3 regions of the Stenotrophomonas sp. 86428_Sma genome follow, and region 3 is predicted to be linked to each of the others. Evidence: predicted binding sites of a transcription regulator. Region 3 holds the regulator's gene; each other region holds the start of a gene.
What was found. The regulator HrcA, encoded in region 3, represses chaperone genes, less so after heat shock. The targets are predictions, from matches to a motif close to TTNGCACTCNNNNNNNNNGAGTGCNAA.
Positions count from the first base shown of each region.

Region 1: a site for HrcA is predicted at 3,962-3,988, ahead of rpoH (RNA polymerase sigma factor RpoH). Genes of this name have one in related genera too.
Region 2: a site for HrcA is predicted at 4,443-4,469, ahead of ACZK3J_RS20360 (co-chaperone GroES). Genes of this name have one in related genera too.

Region 1 is NZ_CM151156.1:4,480,395-4,486,391, reverse strand. It holds gene ung (uracil-DNA glycosylase) at 1-22, shown strand, start outside; gene ACZK3J_RS20595 (serine hydrolase domain-containing protein) at 60-1,595, opposite strand; gene ACZK3J_RS20590 (M56 family metallopeptidase) at 1,726-3,252, opposite strand; gene ACZK3J_RS20585 (BlaI/MecI/CopY family transcriptional regulator) at 3,249-3,641, opposite strand; gene rpoH (RNA polymerase sigma factor RpoH) at 4,000-4,875, shown strand; one part of gene ACZK3J_RS20575 (IS3 family transposase) at 4,988-5,339, shown strand; one part of gene ACZK3J_RS20575 (IS3 family transposase) at 5,339-5,997, shown strand, end outside.
Region 2 is NZ_CM151156.1:4,436,009-4,442,005, reverse strand. It holds gene ACZK3J_RS20375 (protein-disulfide reductase DsbD family protein) at 1-2,009, opposite strand, end outside; gene cutA (divalent-cation tolerance protein CutA) at 2,006-2,344, opposite strand; gene ACZK3J_RS20365 (endonuclease) at 2,413-4,203, opposite strand; gene ACZK3J_RS20360 (co-chaperone GroES) at 4,516-4,803, shown strand; gene groL (chaperonin GroEL) at 4,885-5,997, shown strand, end outside.
Region 3 is NZ_CM151156.1:1,939,493-1,945,489, reverse strand. It holds gene dnaK (molecular chaperone DnaK) at 1-1,831, opposite strand, end outside; gene grpE (nucleotide exchange factor GrpE) at 2,014-2,529, opposite strand; gene hrcA (heat-inducible transcriptional repressor HrcA) at 2,593-3,657, opposite strand; gene recN (DNA repair protein RecN) at 3,773-5,434, shown strand; gene ACZK3J_RS09010 (LysR family transcriptional regulator) at 5,556-5,997, opposite strand, start outside.

The DNA of each region.
Region 1 (5,997 bases), 2.4 Mb from region 3:
GCCGCCGCGTTCGGCGCTCTGAGCGGGCCGGGCAGGGGCCCGGCGCCGCCAGCGATGGATCAGTGGCTCGCTGCTGGTGCGGGATCCGCGCGCCGGTAGTAGGCACGCGCGCCTTCGGCGATCACGCTCAACGCCTGCACGGTGCCATCGCCGCCGCGATGGAACAGCAGTTCCGCCCCCGCACTGCCTGCCAGGAAGCGGACGGGCGTCAGCGCCTGCAGCGCGACCGGTGCATCACGCCCGGGCAGGCGCAACTGCAGTCCAGCATCGACCGCCTGCACGTCCAGGGTCGTGACGTCGAACCAATCGGCCAGGCCGCTGCGCAGATCCATGGGCAGGGTGTCATCGAGTACGAAGCGACCGCTGAAGCGCGGATAGCCCTCCGCCAGCAATGCAGGATCCAGCGTGCGGATGACCGGCTTGGCGTTGTGGCCGAGCGCATCGGACAGGGCATTGCGGATCTCCCCACGCAGCGCGGGGCCGTTGTCGCCATTGGTCAGGATGACGAATCCATCGCCGCTCTCCGGGTAGCCTTCGATGCCGGCGTGATAGCTGTCATTGCTGCCATTGTGGAAGAAGCGGCGACTGGCACCGGTGCCGGCCAGCTCCGGTCCCAGGCCACGACCGGCCGGCGCCACTTCGCTGACCATCTGCAGGGCCAATGACTGCGGCAGCCATCCATCCTTCGTGCGGATGCTGCGCAGCAGGGCCGCGACGAACAGGCCCATGTCGTTGGCGCTGGTCCACAGCCCGGACGCCGCCTGTTCCGGAAAGCTCTGCCAGCCGCGTGGCAGGGCCTCCGGCAGGCCTTTGTTGTCGTGCGCATGGGCAACGTTGCCGTAGCCGGCAGGCAAGGGGTTCTGGTACGTGCTGCGGGACATGCCCAGTGGCGCGAACACCTCGCGACGTGCGACGTCAGCGAATGCTCTGCCCGTCAGGTCTTCGATCGCCAGCTGCACCACCGTGTAGCCGCCACCGGAATAGTCGACCTGCTGGCCGGGTGCGTGGATCAGGCGTATCGGTTCATTCTTTGCAGGCGCCAGTCCATCCAGTGTCTGCAGCAGGGTCGGCAAGCGCTCGGCGGGCTGGTAGTCCTGGAAGCCATGCACGTTGAAGCCGGCGGTGTGCGAGAGCAGCATGCGCAGGTTGATCGGCGGGTGCAGTCCCTGCGCATCGGCAGGCACATGCCAGCGGTGCAGGCGGGGATCGATGTTCTCCTCCAGCGAGACCTTGCCGGCAGCAACCAGCTTCAGGGTGGTCGCCGCAGCGCCCATCTTGCTGACCGAGCCCACCGAGAACACGGTATCGGCATCCACCGCGTCGCGCGTGCCTGCCTGGCGCAGGCCGTACCCGGCGGCGTACACCACCTTGCCATCGCGGATCACCGCAACGGCGGCACCCGGCACCTTGTAATGGGCAAGGCGTTCCTCGATCGACCACTGCGGCAGCGCCGCGCCCAGCTGCGCGGTGCTGGGGCGCAGGCCGTGGGCCATTGCCTGGGCAAAGCGCGCGGCGTCTTCTGCGCTGGCGTCAGTGGCCATCACGTGGAACGGGGTCAGGCAGACCAGCAGCGAACACAGCAACAGGCGGTTCATCATCGACATCCTTGCGGGAGTGGAAGAGGGTTGGGATCGGCGCAGGCGTTGCCACGCACGCCTGCCGCGTCCGATCGTTGCGGGTGGAACAGGTTGCCGCCGCAGCGCAGAAGGCGATGCGGCGGCGGAGTCAGCGTCGTTCGCGGCGGGCGCCCTGCGTCAGCAGGTAATCGCGTACGGCCGCGGTGCCGGCCTGGTTCAACGGTGTCCGCCAGCGGCCCAGCCAGCCGTCGGCTTCCACCCCCAGGTTGATATCGGCGCCGTGCGCGAGCAGGTACTGCACGGTGACCAGATGCCCTTCGCGCGAGGCATTGATCAGCGGCGTCTCGTCATAGGTCACGACCCGGTTGACGTCTGCACCGGCCTGCACCAGCTGCTCGACGATGGGTTGCAGGCCCAGCGCGGAGGCGACGATCAACGGATTGCCTTCGCCCAGCGCAGCGCGATCAGGGTCGGCTCCCAGCTGCAGCAGGGCGTCGACCATCACCGGATCGCGTGCGCGGATGGCCTGGATCAGCGCCGTGCCATCGCCGAGCACGCGCGCATCGAGATCGACGCCCGCCACCGCCAACGCGTGGACCTGCGCGAGGTCATGCGTGCTGGCGGCCTGGAGCAGAGTGTTGACGCGCGTATCGGAGGTGCTGGCCGCTGGTGAGGCCAGTCGTGGTGAGACAGCCACCGCGGTGCCGACGCAGGCCAGCAGAAGCAGCAGGCCCAGCATCAACAGACTGCGGCGCCGAGGGGCGTACGACGGGGCGTCCAGCAGTTGGTCGATGCGCTGCGCCAGCTGGCTGCGTGCACTGAACATGCCCAGTGCAAGCGTCGGCGCCTCTTCGCGCAGGGCCTGAAGCTGTTCGATACCGGCCAGCAGCGAGCCTGCATAGTCCAGCGGTTCGCGTGCCTGCATCGCAGCGCGTGCATCACAGGCCATTTCGCGCAGTAGCGCCAGGCGTGCCTGGGCAAGGTGCAGGAGTGGATTCCACCAGAACAGTGCTGTTCCCGCCCGCAGCAGCGTGCTTGTCCACAGATCGCGTCGATGCAGGTGTGCAACCTCGTGGCGGACGATGTCGCGCAGCACGTTGTTGTCCAGCCGTGCCAGCAAGGGGCGGGGCAGCAGGATCTGCGGGCGCCACAGGCCGACCACCATCGGCCCGTCGACGGCGCAGGTGGCGATCGTCACGTGGGCGGGCACGATGTCGGCCAGGGCCGCGCGCAGTCCGGCGGACGCCGGTTGTGCCAGCCGCCGCAGCCGGCGCGCGTGCAGCATCGCGTCCAGCAGGCGCATGCCCAGCCACAGGGTGCCCAGCAGCCACACCACTGCAAGCACTGTCGGCAGGGTCTTCGGTAGTTCGACGTAATAGATGTCGGGCTGCCGTCCAGCTTCGAAGATGGCCTCTCCCGCCGTTGCGCCTTCGCCGGGCAGGGGGTGGAACGCGGCGGCGGGCGGTGCCGGTGCAGGCAGGGTGGTCGACCAGCCCGGCAGGAAGGCGCTGAGCGGCAACAGCAGGGCTGCTGCCATCGCGGCGGTCAGCAGCCAGGAGCGCTGTTCGGCACTGAGGGCCCGCCGCCGTGCCAGCCACAGCGCGGGCAGCAGCACAACGGCAGACAACAGCAACTGCCGAAGGCCCAGTGCCATCGCCATGTCGATGAGGTTCATTCCTTCCTCCCGGCCCTGGCATCGCTGATGCGCTGCTGCAGTGCCTGCAGTTCGTTGCGGTCGATTTGGCGTTCGTCCACCAGGTGCTGTGCCAACACGTTTGGTGAGCCGTCGAAGAACTGATGCAGCAGATGGTCGAGCGCTTGCCGGCGGGCCTGCTCGCGGCTGAGCGTGGCGTGATAGATGTAGGCGCGACCTTCCTGGCGATGACTGACAAAGCCTTTCTTCGCCAGCACGTTGAACATGGTCAGCACCGTGGTGTACGCAACCGGCTTGTGTTCGCCGAGCACATCGGCCACTTCGCGCACGGAGGCTTCGCCCTTGTCCCAGAGGATGTCGAGGATGGCCTGCTCGGCCGGGGTGGGAGTCTGGGAGGCGGGGCGGGCCATGCGCATCTACGTATGAATTAGTTGATGCATCGGAGCATGCTGCCGCATGGCTGTCAACGGGTTTTTTAGTAGTAAAACATCGAGCCTGTGGCGCGCGGGGCTGAACATCTGGCAACATCCCCGCCCCTGAATGCGCCTCCAGGCCTACCCGTTCAGCTCCGCTTGACCGGAATCGGCCGGTTTCCGGTAGGTAATTGCTTGAATTCCAAGGGATTGTGAATCCCGAAAAGCGCGCTCGCCACTGTCATCAAATCGCGCTACGGTAGGGCTCTGTTTGGGACCAGTGTTGCATCAATAGGATGCTGGAACTTTTTCCTCCTTTAGCAGTCCAAATCCCGGACTGCTAAGATGGGTGCCTATGAGCCAGAACACCTCTACTGCCCTTGTGGCAAACAATCTCCCGATTCCCAGTGCGCTCGGTTCGCTGGACGCCTACATCGGTGCCGTGCACCAGATCCCGGTGCTGTCGGTCGATGACGAACAGGACCTGGCCCGTCGCTTCCGCGACGGCAACGATCTGGACGCCGCGCGCGAACTGGTGCATTCGCACCTGCGCTTCGTGGTGCACGTGGCCCGCGGCTACAACGGCTACGGCCTCGCCCTGGGCGACCTGATCCAGGAAGGCAACATCGGCCTGATGAAGGCGGTCAAGCGCTTCGACCCCGAAATGGGCGTGCGCCTGGTGTCCTTCGCCGTGCACTGGATCCGTGCCGAGATGCACGAGTTCATCCTGAAGAACTGGCGCATCGTGAAGGTCGCCACCACCAAGGCGCAGCGCAAGCTGTTCTTCAACCTGCGCAAGTCGAAGACGCGCCTGGGCTGGATGAACGCGGCCGAAGTGAGCGCGGTGGCCAAGGACCTGAACGTGTCCGAGCGCGAGGTCATGGAAATGGAGTCGCGCCTGTCCGGTCGCGATATCGGTTTCGATGCGCCGACCGACGAGGACAACGAACACGCGCCGCCGTCTCCGGCTGCGTTCCTGGTCGCCAACGACGAAGACCCGTCGATGGCCTACGAGCGTGCCGACAGCGAAGACAACCAGATGCAGCTGCTGCGCGAAGGCCTGGCCGAGCTGGATGCCCGTTCGCGCGACATCATCCGCCGTCGCTGGCTGGATGCCGACAGCAAGGTGACGCTGCAGGAACTGGCTGACGAGTACGGCGTATCGGCCGAGCGCATCCGCCAGGTTGAAGCGAACGCGCTGAAGAAGATGAAGGCGCTGTTCACCGCGTAAGGCGGGATGGCGTTGAAGCAATGAAAAGGCCCGGCATTGCCGGGCCTTTTCTTTTTGGTTGACCCGTCCTGAATTGGGTTGACACCTTTTCCCTCTGGAAAAGGAATGTTCAATGAAATCAACAATCAGGCGCAGTCAGCGGGATTACTCGCTGGCCTTCAAGTTGTCCGTGGTCGATCAGGTCGAGCGTGGAGAACTGACCTATAAGAAGGCTCAGGAGCGATACGGTATCCAAGGTAGCAGCACGGTTCTGAAGTGGCTTCGCCGCCATGGTCGGCAGGATTGGTCAGGTGGTGCATCATCTGCCCCCATGACGACTTCTCCCAAAAGTGGACCGGCCACGCCGCTGACGCCGGAACAACAGATCAAGGCCCTGCAGGTCCAGTTGCGGGAGGCCAACGAGAAAGCACAGCTTTTCGAAGCCATCGTGGATGTCCTCAAAGAGGATTACGGGGTGCGCATCGTAAAAAAGCCTTCAGGCAAGTCCTCACGCAAGGGCGCCTCAAAGGCGTAAGCGTGGCAAGGGCTTGCCGCCATTTCGGCATCAGTCGACAGGCGTTCTATCAAGCGGGGTGCCGGCATCAACGACGACGCGCCAGCGAGACCAAAGCACTGGCGCTGGTGAGCGATTGCCGCGTGCGGCAGCCACGGATCGGGACGCGCAAGTTGCACCATTTGATCGGACCGAAGCTGCAGGCGGCGGGAATCACCATGGGGCGTGACCGGTTGTTTGACGTACTTCGGGAAGCGCGCCTGCTGGTACCGAAACGTCGGGCTTATCACAAGACTACCGACAGCCATCATCGCTTTCGCAGGCATCCGAATCTGCTCAAACCTGGCCAAGGATGCGTAATACCAACCGGTAGCGAGCAGGTGTGGGTGGCGGACATCACCTATCTGCCGACGCAGGGGAAGTTCGTGTATCTGAGCCTGGTCACCGATGCCTGGTCGCGCAAGATCGTGGGCTGGAGCGTGCACGAAACGCTACAGACAGAGCAGGTAGCTCAGGCGCTGGAGATGGCGCTGAAAGGGAGAAAGACACCGCAGAAGCTGATCCATCACTCTGATCGTGGAATCCAGTACTGCTCGGATTACTACCAGAAGATCCATGCGCGGCACGGC
Region 2 (5,997 bases), 2.4 Mb from region 3:
GCTGCCAGCTGGGTCACGCCCCAGGCCGGAACCAGTGCACCGATCGCCAGCAGCACGCCGAGCAGGGTGACGGCGCGCGAGCCGGTCCAGCGGTTGCGTTCAAACAGCCACAGACCGAAGGCCAGCAGCAGCAGGCCACCCAGCACCAGCGCCATGCCGTCCACGCCGCGCTGCTTGCCCAGCACCCACAGCAGCCACAGCACGGTGGCATACATCGGGAAGGCCAGCACGTGCTTGAGCGTTTCCATCCACGGGCCCGGCTTGGGCAGGCGGCGCGCCAGCGCCGGCACGAAGCCGATCAGCAGGAACGGCAGGGCCAGGCCCAGGCCGAGGAACAGGAACACGGTCATCGCCTTCAGCGGCGGGGCAATGAACGCGTAGGCAATCGCGCCGCCCATGAACGGGCCGACGCAGGCACTGCCGACCACGCAGGCCAGCGCACCGGTGAAGAAATCACCGGCCGGGCCACTGCGGCTGGCCAGCGACTGGCCGAGGTTGCCGATGCCGCCGCCCAGTGTGAACACGCCGGACAGGCTCAGGCCCACCGCGAACATGATGTAGGCCAGCGCCGCCACCACGCCCGGGTGCTGCAGCTGGAAGCCGATGCCGACGGCGTTGCCGATCGCGCGCAGGCCAACCATCAACGCACCGATCACCGCGAACGCGACCAAGACGCCCAGCGTGTACCAGAGGGCATGGCTGCGCGCGCGCTGCGGGCTTTCGCCACTCTGCGCCAGGCTCAGGACCTTCAGCGACAGGATCGGCAGCACGCAGGGCATCAGGTTCAGTACCAGGCCACCGGCCAACGCCAGCAGCAGGACCCATACGAACGAACGGTCCGGATTCGGCGTGGTCACCGGCGGTCGCGTGCGCAGCGCGTTGTCACCCTGTGCATCGGCGGCGAACTCACTGCTGGCGGTGCCGTCACCTGCAGCAGGGGTCGTGGCATCCGTATTGGGCACGGTTGGCAGCAGGCGCAGCGGTGCGCCGTTGGCGGCTTCGCGTGGTGCGCCGTTGGCAGCGGGCAGCGGGCTGATCACCTCATTGCGCGGTGGCGCCTGGTCGGCACTGCTGCTGACCTTGCCGGCCGGAATGGACAGCTTCACCCGGCGGGTCATCGGCGGGTAGCAGATGCCATCGGTCTGGCAACCCTGGAAGGTCACCACCAGAGTGCTGTCGACCGCATCGGCGATGGAGCGGCGCAGCGGCAGCGGCACTTCCACCTGGTTGAAGTACACCGAGACATCGCCGAAGTGTTCGTCGCGATGCGACTGTGCGGCAGGCCAGCGCAGCTTGTCGGCCAGCACCCCGGTGCTGCCGTCCAGCTTCACCGATGTGCGGTCGCGATACAGGTAGTAGCCCGGTGCCGGGCTGAAGCGCAGCAGCAGGGTATTGCCGTCGCTGGCGATGGCGTCGAAGCCGAACGCCTGCTCCGACGGCAGCGGCAGCGCCTGGCTGTTGCTGGCCGCGCCCGGCAGGCGCAGGCCACCGCTGTTGCCGGCACCGGCCAGCGGGTTGTTGAACGGGCTTGCCGCACCGGCACGCGCGGCAGGCACCGCGGCCGCCGCACCGGCGCCCGGCAGCGTGACCTGCACCACGCGCTTCTGCGGCGGGTAGCAGACACCGGCATCGGCGCAGCCCTGGTAACGCACTTCCAGGCTGATGGTGCCGGCGGCGTCGGTCGGCGTGCCGGGCAGGGTGGCCTGCAGGCGTTCGCGATAGGTTTCGACTTCGCCGAAGAAATCGTCGTGGTGCTTGTCGCCCTTGGGCATCTGCAGCGCGCCGGCATTGAAGGCCGGGTCGGCCTTGACGCTGGTGCGGTGGCGATACAGGTAATAGCCCGGTGCGATCTTGAACTGCAGTTGCACCTGGCCCCGTTCGGGGGCGCTGGCGGTCAGCGCGAACGCCTGGTCCACCGGCAGCAGGTCCTTCTCATCCAGCGCGAAGGCCGGCAGCGAGAGCCACAACAGGGCGCACAAGGCGGCGCCGCGCGCAAACAGAGTCTTCAATCAGTGTCCTCCCGGGTCTGTGCCCGGATCCAGTCCAGATACGCCGGCAGGCCGGCCCGGGTTTCGACCGCAATGCACTCCGGGAGTTCATACGGATGCAGTGCGACGATCCGGGCAATCGCGTCATCGACGCGGCTCGCGGTGGTTTTCACCAGCAGCTGCAGTTCGGCGTCGGTGGTCACCTCGCCCTGCCAGCGGTAGGTGGACTGCGCGCCATCGAGGCGGGTCACGCACGCGGCCAGGCGCTCGCCGACCAGCGCGTGCGCGATGCGCTCGGCACTGGCCCGGTCCGGGCAGGTGGTCAACAGCAGCAGGACGGGATCGACGGTCGACATGACCGTCGAGTATAGGGCCGCCGCCGGGTCAGGGCCCGGCGGCGGCAGTGGACCGCTGCGTTGCGCGGTCAGTTGGCCAGCTGGCAGGAGGCCGGCTTGGCCGAGGTGAACAGGCCCGGGGTCGCCCACTCGGGGTGGTCGATGAACGGGTTGCGGTTGCCCTGGAAGCTGTAGATCACGTCGTTGCGGGCACGCTCGGCATCATCCGGCGGATCGGACAGGTGCCAGTCGATCAGCGTCGAGAGCAGGCCCATGTAGGCCGGCGAACTGCTGGTCTTGACGATCCTGCTGCGGTCGTCGGTCAGCTCCAGGTCCGGCTCGGACTGGCCGGTGGCCGCATCCTTGCCGCCCTCGTAGCGGATCGCCATGTACATCACCGCACGTGCCATGTCGCCCTTGCGCTTGCCCCACACCTCGAAGGTGCCGGTGTTGCCGTCCGGCGTGCGCACCCAGTTGGAGTTGCCCGGGTAGCCGCCGCTGCCGCCGCCCTGGCCGTTGTTGGCCTCGGTGGCGCGTTCGCCGCAGTTGGCGTCGCACTTGCCGAACGGCTTGTTGCCACGGTCGGCGTTCCACTGCGCGTCGGTCAGGTACAGCATGTGGGTGTCGGTGTACGGCGCGTACGGCAGGCCCTTGTCGCCGGTGGTGCTGGCAAAGCCCAGCGAGTTCGGCCAGGTGTGCTCGCGGTTGTACTTCAGGCCGCCGCCGCTGCCGGCGCGGTCGGTCACCTTGGCGTAGCTGCGGTTGCGGTACGCATCCAGGATCCTGCCGCTGTTGTTCGGATCCTCGTCGGCGATTTCCAGGATGGTCCAGGTGCTGGTGCCCGAGCCGCTGTACGGGTAGGCGGTGTGGCCCTTGATGGTGGCGTGCAGCGAGCAGCGCAGCTGGCTGGGGCTGCTGGTATTGACCTTGGAGTAGTAACCGGCCGGCACGCCCGGGTTGCCCGGGTCCGGATTGCCGCCGGTGCTGGCCACGGTGAAGGCGATGCGGCTGTCGGCGGCGGGGTGCGCCCCCTGCAGGTCGGTGATGCGCGCGGCGCGGATGTCGAAGCGGCAGGCTTCACCGGCCACCAGCGCGGTGTTGGTGGACAGCTTCACGCTGCGGCCGCTGGCCGGGTAGGTCAGCGGCACGATGCCGGAGGTACCGCAGCTCAGCGCGAACGCGCCGCTGGCCAGGTTCACCGTCTCGCTGAACACCACTTCCAGATCGGCCGCGGCCGGGAAGGTGCTGCTGCCCTGCGCCGGGGTGGTGGTGGACACCGACGGCGGCGTGTTCGGGCCCGGGGTGCCGCCGCCGCTGAAGGTCTGGCCGTTGTTGCAGCTGCCGAAGGTCTGCCTGGCCGACTCGGCCCAGGTGAAGTGGGCGTACTGGCTGCCGCTGCCGGTCAGCTGCAGCGAGGTGCCGGGGGCCGTGCTGTTGGTCTCGGCCACCGGAATGTTCTGGCTGGTCATGCCGGCGGCAGGGCCACCGGAGGCGGTGATGGCGCCCTCGTAGCTGAGGAACTGGACCACCTTGCCGCTGGCGTCGACCAGGGCGATGCCGTCGTTCGGGCCGTTCTGGATGCCGTTGGTCGGGTAGTTGACCACGGCGATGCTGGCGCTGCCGCAACCGGCGGCGGTGCCGGCCGGGACCGGGTTGTTGGCGTAGACCGTGGCGGCCGAAGGATTGCTGCCGTTGTAGAGGTAGAGGCGGTAGCCGGACAGGTCTTCACCTGCGGTAGCGACCACTTCGATGACTTCGCCGACGTCACCGGCGGCGGTGCTGTCGTCGTAGTGCAGTTCATTGATGAAGACCTCGGCCTGGGCCGGCGCCGCGGCCAGTGCCAGCAGGCAGGCGGCGGCAAGCGGGGACAGCAATCGCATCGACTACTCCTTGTGATTGGGAATGCCTGACCGAGCCTAAGGCCGATCCAGTGACACTTTGTCGTAAATGAACGTCAGATATCTGACAGTGCGACGCTTGTCACCGAAATTGTCCAGGACCGACGCCGTGGCCGAGGCGCGCGGGTGGAAAAAATTTTTTCATTCCGCCCTTGAAAGGGGGCGGCGCGGCTCCATCTCTGCCCTGCTCCCGACGTTGTCGGGTTTCTTCACGTGCGGTTCTGGCACTCGCCTGGGGTGAGTGCTAACATCGCCGGACTTTTTTAGACCAATCAATCACTTAAGAGGTCTCCTATGAGCATCAAGCCGCTGCACGACCGCGTTGTGGTCAAGCCGATCGAAGCCGACGAAATCTCCGCCGGTGGCATCGTCATCCCCGACTCGGCCAAGGAAAAGTCCACCAAGGGTGAGGTCGTGGCCGTCGGCCCGGGCAAGCCGCTGGACAACGGCAACGTGCGCGCGCCGTCGCTGAAGGTCGGCGACAAGGTCATCTATGGCCAGTACGCCGGCAGCTCGTACAAGAGCGAAGGCGTCGAATACAAGGTCCTGCGCGAAGACGACGTGCTCGCCGTCATCGGCTGAGCCTCGGCGCGACCTGTTTCAACCTGATCCCAAACTCCCAGCCGCCGGGCATCGTCCGGCGCTACCAATGAGGTAAATGCAATGGCTGCCAAGGATATTCGTTTCGGTGAAGACGCCCGTTCGCGCATGGTGCGCGGCGTCAACGTTCTCGCCAATGCCGTCAAGGCCACCCTGGGCCCGAAGGGCCGCAACGTCGTGCTGGAAAAGAGCTTCGGCGCCCCGACCATCACCAAGGACGGCGTCTCCGTCGCCAAGGAAATCGAACTGGCTGACAAGTTCGAGAACATGGGCGCGCAGATGGTGAAGGAAGTTGCTTCGCGCACCAACGACGATGCCGGCGACGGCACCACCACCGCCACCGTGCTGGCCCAGGCCCTGATCCGCGAAGGCGCCAAGGCCGTTGCCGCCGGCATGAACCCGATGGACCTCAAGCGCGGTATCGACAAGGCCGTTTCGGCCGCCGTCGCCGAGCTGAAGAACATCTCCAAGCCGACCGCCGACGACAAGGCGATCGCCCAGGTCGGTACCATCTCGGCCAACTCGGACGAGTCGATCGGCCAGATCATCGCTGACGCGATGAAGGAAGTCGGCAAGGAAGGCGTCATCACCGTTGAAGAAGGCTCGGGCCTGGACAACGAGCTGGACGTGGTCAAGGGCATGCAGTTCGACCGCGGCTACCTGTCGCCGTACTTCATCAACAACCAGCAGTCGCAGACCGCTGACCTGGATGACCCGTTCATCCTGCTGCACGACAAGAAGATCTCCAACGTCCGTGACCTGCTGCCGGTGCTGGAAGGCGTCGCCAAGGCCGGCAAGCCGCTGCTGATCGTGGCCGAGGAAGTTGAAGGCGAAGCGCTGGCCACCCTGGTCGTCAACACCATCCGTGGCATCGTCAAGGTCGTGGCCGTCAAGGCGCCGGGCTTCGGCGACCGTCGCAAGGCGATGCTGGAAGACATGGCCGTGCTGACCGGCGGCACCGTGATCTCCGAAGAAGTCGGCCTGTCGCTGGAGAAGGCCACCATCAAGGACCTGGGCCGCGCCAAGAAGGTGCAGGTCTCCAAGGAGAACACCACCATCATCGACGGCGTCGGCGACAAGGCCAACGTTGATGCACGCGTGGCGCAGATCAAGACCCAGATCCAGGACACCTCCTCGGATTACGACCGCGAGAAGCTGCAGGAACGCGTGGCCAAG
Region 3 (5,997 bases):
CACCGCCCTGGTCGGCCGAAGCGGCGGCAAACAGCGACTGGCCGGCTTCTTCCAGTGCCTTCGACTTGGCTTCGATCTGTGCCTTGTCGTCACCCTTCATCGCGGTTTCCAGGTCGGCCAGCGCCGCCTCGACCTTGCCGATGACATCGCCGCCGACCTTGCTGCCGTGCTCGGTGATGGCGCTGCGGGTGCCATGGATCAGGGCGTCGGCCTGGTTGCGGGCCTGCACCAGCTCCTGGAACTTCTTGTCTTCTTCGCGGTTGGCTTCCGCGTCGGCGACCATGCGCGCGATCTCTTCCTCGGACAGGCCCGAACCGGCCTTGATCTCGACCTTCTGTTCCTTGTTGGTCTTCTTGTCCTTGGCCGACACGTGCAGGATGCCGTTGGCGTCGATGTCGAAGGACACTTCCACCTGCGGCAGGCCGCGCGGGGCCGGCTCAATGCCGGACAGGTCGAACTTGGCCAGCGACTTGTTGAAGCGGGCCTGTTCGCGCTCACCCTGCAGCACGTGCACGGTCACGGCCGACTGGTTGTCCTCGGCGGTGGAGAACACCTGCGAAGCCTTGGTCGGGATGGTGGTGTTCTTCTCGATGATCTTGGTGAACACGCCGCCCATGGTTTCGATACCCAGCGACAGCGGGGTCACGTCCAGCAGCAGCACGTCCTTGACGTCGCCGCCCAGCACGCCGCCCTGGATCGCAGCACCCAGTGCCACGGCTTCGTCCGGGTTGACGTCCTTGCGCGGTTCCTTGCCGAAGAACTCGGTCACCGCCTGCTGCACCTTCGGCATGCGGGTCTGGCCACCGACCAGGATCACTTCGCTGATGTCGCTCGAACGCAGGCCGGCATCGTTCAGGGCGACGCGGCACGGCTCGATCGACTTCTTGATCAGGTCGTCCACCAGGGCTTCCAGCTTGGCGCGGGTCAGCTTGATGTTCAGGTGCTTCGGACCCGACGCGTCAGCGGTGACGTACGGCAGGTTCACTTCGGTCTGCTGGGCGCTGGACAGCTCGATCTTGGCGCGCTCGGCAGCATCCTTCAGGCGCTGCAGGGCCAGCGGATCCTTGCGCAGGTCGATGCCCTGGTCCTTGTTGAACTCTTCAACCAGGTACTCGATGACGCGGTTGTCGAAGTCTTCGCCGCCCAGGAAGGTGTCGCCGTTGGTGGCCAGCACTTCGAACTGCTTCTCGCCGTCGACGTTGGCGATCTCGATCACCGAGACGTCGAAGGTGCCGCCGCCCAGGTCGTACACCACGATCTTGCGATCCTTGTTGTCGCCCTTGTCCAGACCATAGGCCAGCGCAGCCGCAGTCGGCTCGTTGATGATGCGCTTGACGTCCAGGCCGGCAATGCGGCCGGCGTCCTTGGTCGCCTGGCGCTGGCTGTCGTTGAAGTAGGCCGGCACGGTGATGACCGCTTCGGTGACCTTCTCACCGAGGAAGTCCTCGGCGGTCTTCTTCATCTTTTCCAGCACCTTGGCCGAGATTTCCTGCGGGGCCATCTTCTTGCCGTCGCTGGTCGACACCCAGGCGTCGCCATTGTCATGGGCCAGGATGCCGTACGGGACGTGGGCGATGTCCTTCTGCACTTCGGCGTCGGTGAACTTGCGGCCGATCAGGCGCTTCACCGCATAGAAGGTGTTCTTCGGGTTGGTCACGGCCTGGCGCTTGGCCGAGGCGCCGACCAGGACTTCGCCGTCCTTGGTGTAGGCGACGATCGACGGGGTGGTGCGATCGCCTTCCGAATTCTCGATGACGCGGGCCTTGCCGCCGTCCATGATCGCCACGCACGAGTTGGTGGTGCCGAGGTCGATACCAATGATCTTGCCCATGGGGGAGACTCCTGAGGATGCTTGTTGGGGTCAGTCCGGCCGCTCGGCCGGTGGATGAATACGATGTGGGGGAGGCTCGTGGAACATTCAAGCCATCTCCCGAACGCTGTGTTCAGCGCCTGGAAAACCTTGCCAGGCATGGCCTGGCACGACCGGGACCGGGCATCGCCCGGCCCGGCCGATCAATCGGCGGCCACCACCACCAGCGCCGGCCGCAGCAGGCGCTCGTTGAGCAGGTAGCCCTTCTGGAACACGGTCACCACGCTGCCCGGGGCGGCGCCCGGGGTCGGCACCTGGCTGATCGCCTGGTGGTGTTCCGGGTTGAACGGCTGGCCGATCGGGTCCAGCAGGACCAGGCCGTTGTCGGCAGCGACCTTCAGCAGCTGCTTGTAGGTCAGCTCCAGGCCTTCGCGCAGCGGGTGCGGGTCGTCGCCGGCGGCCTTCAGGCCGGCATCCAGGCTGTCGAATACCGGCAGCAGCTCGCCAAGCAGCTTCTCGTTGGCGAACTTGCGGGCCTGCTCGATGTCACGGGCAACACGCTTGCGCTGGTTCTCGAGGTCGGCGCGCTCACGCAGCGCATCGGCCTTGATCTGCTCGACTTCGGCGCGCAGGCGCTCCACTTCGTCGTTGACGCCGGCGGCGGCGGCCGCATCGGCGGCAGTCTGCTGGGATTCGATATCTGGATGTTCGTGGTTCATGTCTGGGTCCCTGGCGGTCAATCTCCGCCTCCACCCACCCTAGTGTGGGCGGGATGCTGCGTTTCAAGCGTCGGATGTGCCGGGAGTGCGCCCGGCCGGTGAAAAGGCCGCGCCGAGCACATCGGCGGTGGCCTGGACCAGCGGAATCATGCGGTCGTAGGCCATCCGCTTGGGGCCGATCACGCCCAGCACACCCAGTACCTGGCCATTGGCGGTGTACGGGGCGGTGACCAGCGAGACCCCCTGCAACGGCATCATCCCGGTCTCCTCGCCAATGAAGATGCGCACCCCCGGGGCCTGGATGGTCCGCTCCAGCAGCTGCAGGATCTCGCGCTTGCTGGAGAACAGCTCGAACAGTTCGCGCAGGCGCTCCAGGTCCGACAGGTCCTGCACCCCCATCAGCCGGGTCTGGCCGGCCACCAGCATGTCGTCGGCGGCCGGCTGCAGGGCCTGCTCGGCCAGTTCGATGCTGTGCGCCAGCAGCTGCTCCAGCTCGGAACGGGCATCGCGCAGCTCCAGCAGCAGGCGGGTGCGGATCTCGGCCATCGGCAGGCCGGCGAAATGCGCATTGAGGTAGTTGGCGACCTGCTCCAGCTGGCCTGGCGCGAAGTCCTGACGGGTCTCGATGACCCGGTTCTGCACCTCGTTGTCGGCGAACACCAGGATCGCCAGCACCCGGCGCCCGTCCAGCGCCACGAAATCGATCTGTCGGAAGGCGAACTGCTCGCGTCGTGGCGCGCTGACCACGCCAACGAAGTGGCTCATCGCCGACAGCAGCTCCGAGGCGCTGCCGAGCAGGGCCTGGGTGCTGCCGCCGCTGGCCAGTTCCTGGCGCAACCGGGCCAGCTCGCCCTCGCCCGGCGGCTGCATCTGCAACAGGCTGTCGACGAACACCCGGTAACCATGCGCGGTCGGGATGCGCCCGGCCGAGGTGTGCGGCGAGGCCAGCAGCCCCAGGTCTTCCAGGTCGCCGAGGATGTTGCGGATGGTGGCCGGGCTGACCTCCAGGCCGGCCACGCGCGCCAGCGTCTGCGAGCCGACCGGCTCACCGTCCTGGATGTAACGCGCAATCAGCGTGCGCAGCAGATGGCGCGCACGCGGGGCAAGCTGGTCGGGAGAACCGTGCATGGAATCAACCTGTGAGACACGGACACTAGATAATGGCGGCGCATCACCTTGGCAAGTCATTGGACCTCCCTCGCCCGCGTGCTAGCGTTGCGCGGCTGCTGATACCCCCTTACCCATGCTCAGACATCTTTCGATCAAGGATTTTGCCGTCGTCCGCGCCACCGAACTGGAGTTCGGGCCAGGCATGACCGTGGTTTCAGGCGAGACCGGCGCCGGCAAGTCGCTGATGGTCGACGCGCTGGGCTTCCTGTCCGGCCTGCGCGCCGACAGTGGCGTGGTCCGCCACGGCGCTGCGCGCGCCGAACTTTCCGCCGAGTTCGCGCTGGACCAGCTGCAGGCCGCGCGCCAGTGGCTGGCCGACAACGAGCTGGACGACGAGGAACAATGCCAGCTGCGCCGCGTGATCCGTGCCGACGGCGGTTCGCGGGCGTGGATCAATGGCCGCCCGGTGACCCTGGCCCAGCTGGGCGACCTGGCCTCGTTGCTGGTGGAGATCCATGGCCAGCACGAACAGCAGGCCCTGCTGACGCGCCCGTCGCAGCTGGCCCTGCTGGACGCTTATGCCGGCAACGAGAACGAGCGCCGCCAGGTGCGCCGCGCCGCCGCGGCCTGGCAGGCTCTGGTCGATGAATCGCTGGCGCTGTCGCAACAGGGCGACGTCAGTGACCGGATCGGCTTCCTGGAGCACCAGCTGCGCGAACTGGACCGCGAAGACCTGGAACCGGAGTCGATCGTCGCACTCGGTGCCAGCCACCGCCGCCAGGCCCATGCCAGCGCCCTGCTGAGCGCCTGCCAGGCGGCCAGCAACCAGCTCAATGGCGACGACGGCAGTTCCGCGCTGGACCTGCTACAGCAGGTGCGCCACGAGCTGTCGCGCCTGATCGAACACGACCCGCGCCTGGGCGAGGTGGACGGCCTGATCGAGAACGCCTCGATCCAGCTGCACGAAGCCCTGTCGCTGCTGGACCGCGTGCACGACGACCTCGATGCCGACCCGGAGCAGTTCGAGGAGAACGAGCGTCGCCTCGGCCGCCTGCACGACCTGGCCCGCAAGCACCGCGTGCCGATGGACGAGCTGGGCGCGCAGCGCGAGCGCATGCATGCCGAAGTGGAACAGCTGCGCGGTGCCGACGAGCGCCTGCAGCGCCTGGCCGGCGAAATCGACAAGGCCGCTGCGGCCTGGCGCGTACAGGCCGAGGTGCTGACCGCCAGCCGTCGCAGCGCCGCTGCCGAACTGTCGGCCACCACCACCGGCATCATCGCCGAGCTGGGCATGGGCGGTGGCCAGTTCCTGATCGAACTGGAGCCGCAGGATTCCAGCAAGCCCGATCCACAGGGTGCGGAGCGCGTGGAGTTCCTGGTCGCCGCCAACGCCGGCCAGCCACCGCGCGCCCTGCGCAAGGTGGCCTCGGGCGGTGAACTGTCGCGCATTTCGCTGGCCATCGAAGTGGCCGCGCTGGACCTGGATGCGGTGCCGACCATGGTGTTCGACGAGGTCGACTCCGGCATCGGTGGCGCGGTGGCGGATATCGTCGGCCAGAAGCTGCGCGCCCTTGGCGAGAAGCGCCAGGTGCTGTGCGTGACCCACCTGCCGCAGGTCGCCTCCAAGGGCCACGCGCATTACCGGGTCAGCAAGGCGCCGGTGGAAGGCATGACCCAGAGCGCGGTGGAAAAGCTGGACAGCAAGGCACGCGAGGAAGAACTGGCGCGCATGCTGGGCGGCGTGGAAGTGAGCAAGGAAGCGCGCGCCGCCGCACGCAAGCTGCTGCAGGTCTGAGGCCTGTTCGCGGTTATCCACGCATGGCGTGGATCTACAACGCGCGAGGTAGTGCCGGCCGCTGGCCGGCAACCCAACACAGGTGAACGAAGATCATGAGGTTGCCGGCCAGCGGCCGGCACTACCCCCGTGGCCGCGCCAGATCCACCGTTTCCACCAGGAAATCGAGGAAGGCGCGCACCCGCAGCGGCAGGTAGCCGCCCTGCCCCAGGAACACCGCGTGCACCTCTTCCAGGTCACCGGGGTTGGCCTCCTCCAGCACCGGCAGCAGGCGTCCGGCGGCGATGTCCTCCTGCACCTGGTAGGTCGCCAGCCGCGCCATGCCCAACCCGCCCAGCACCAGCTGCCGCAGCGCGTTGCCATTGCTGGCGCGGGCATTGCCACTGGGCAGCACCATCCGCTCGCGTCCGTCCTGCAGCAGCGGCCAGCCCTGCATCGCACGCGCATGGCCGATGTCCAAACGGTTGTGCGACATCAGCTCCTCAGCGTTGCGCGGCAGTCCATGCCGCTGCGCGTAGGCTGGCGCGGCCACGATCATCATCCGCGTCGCACCCAGCCGTCGC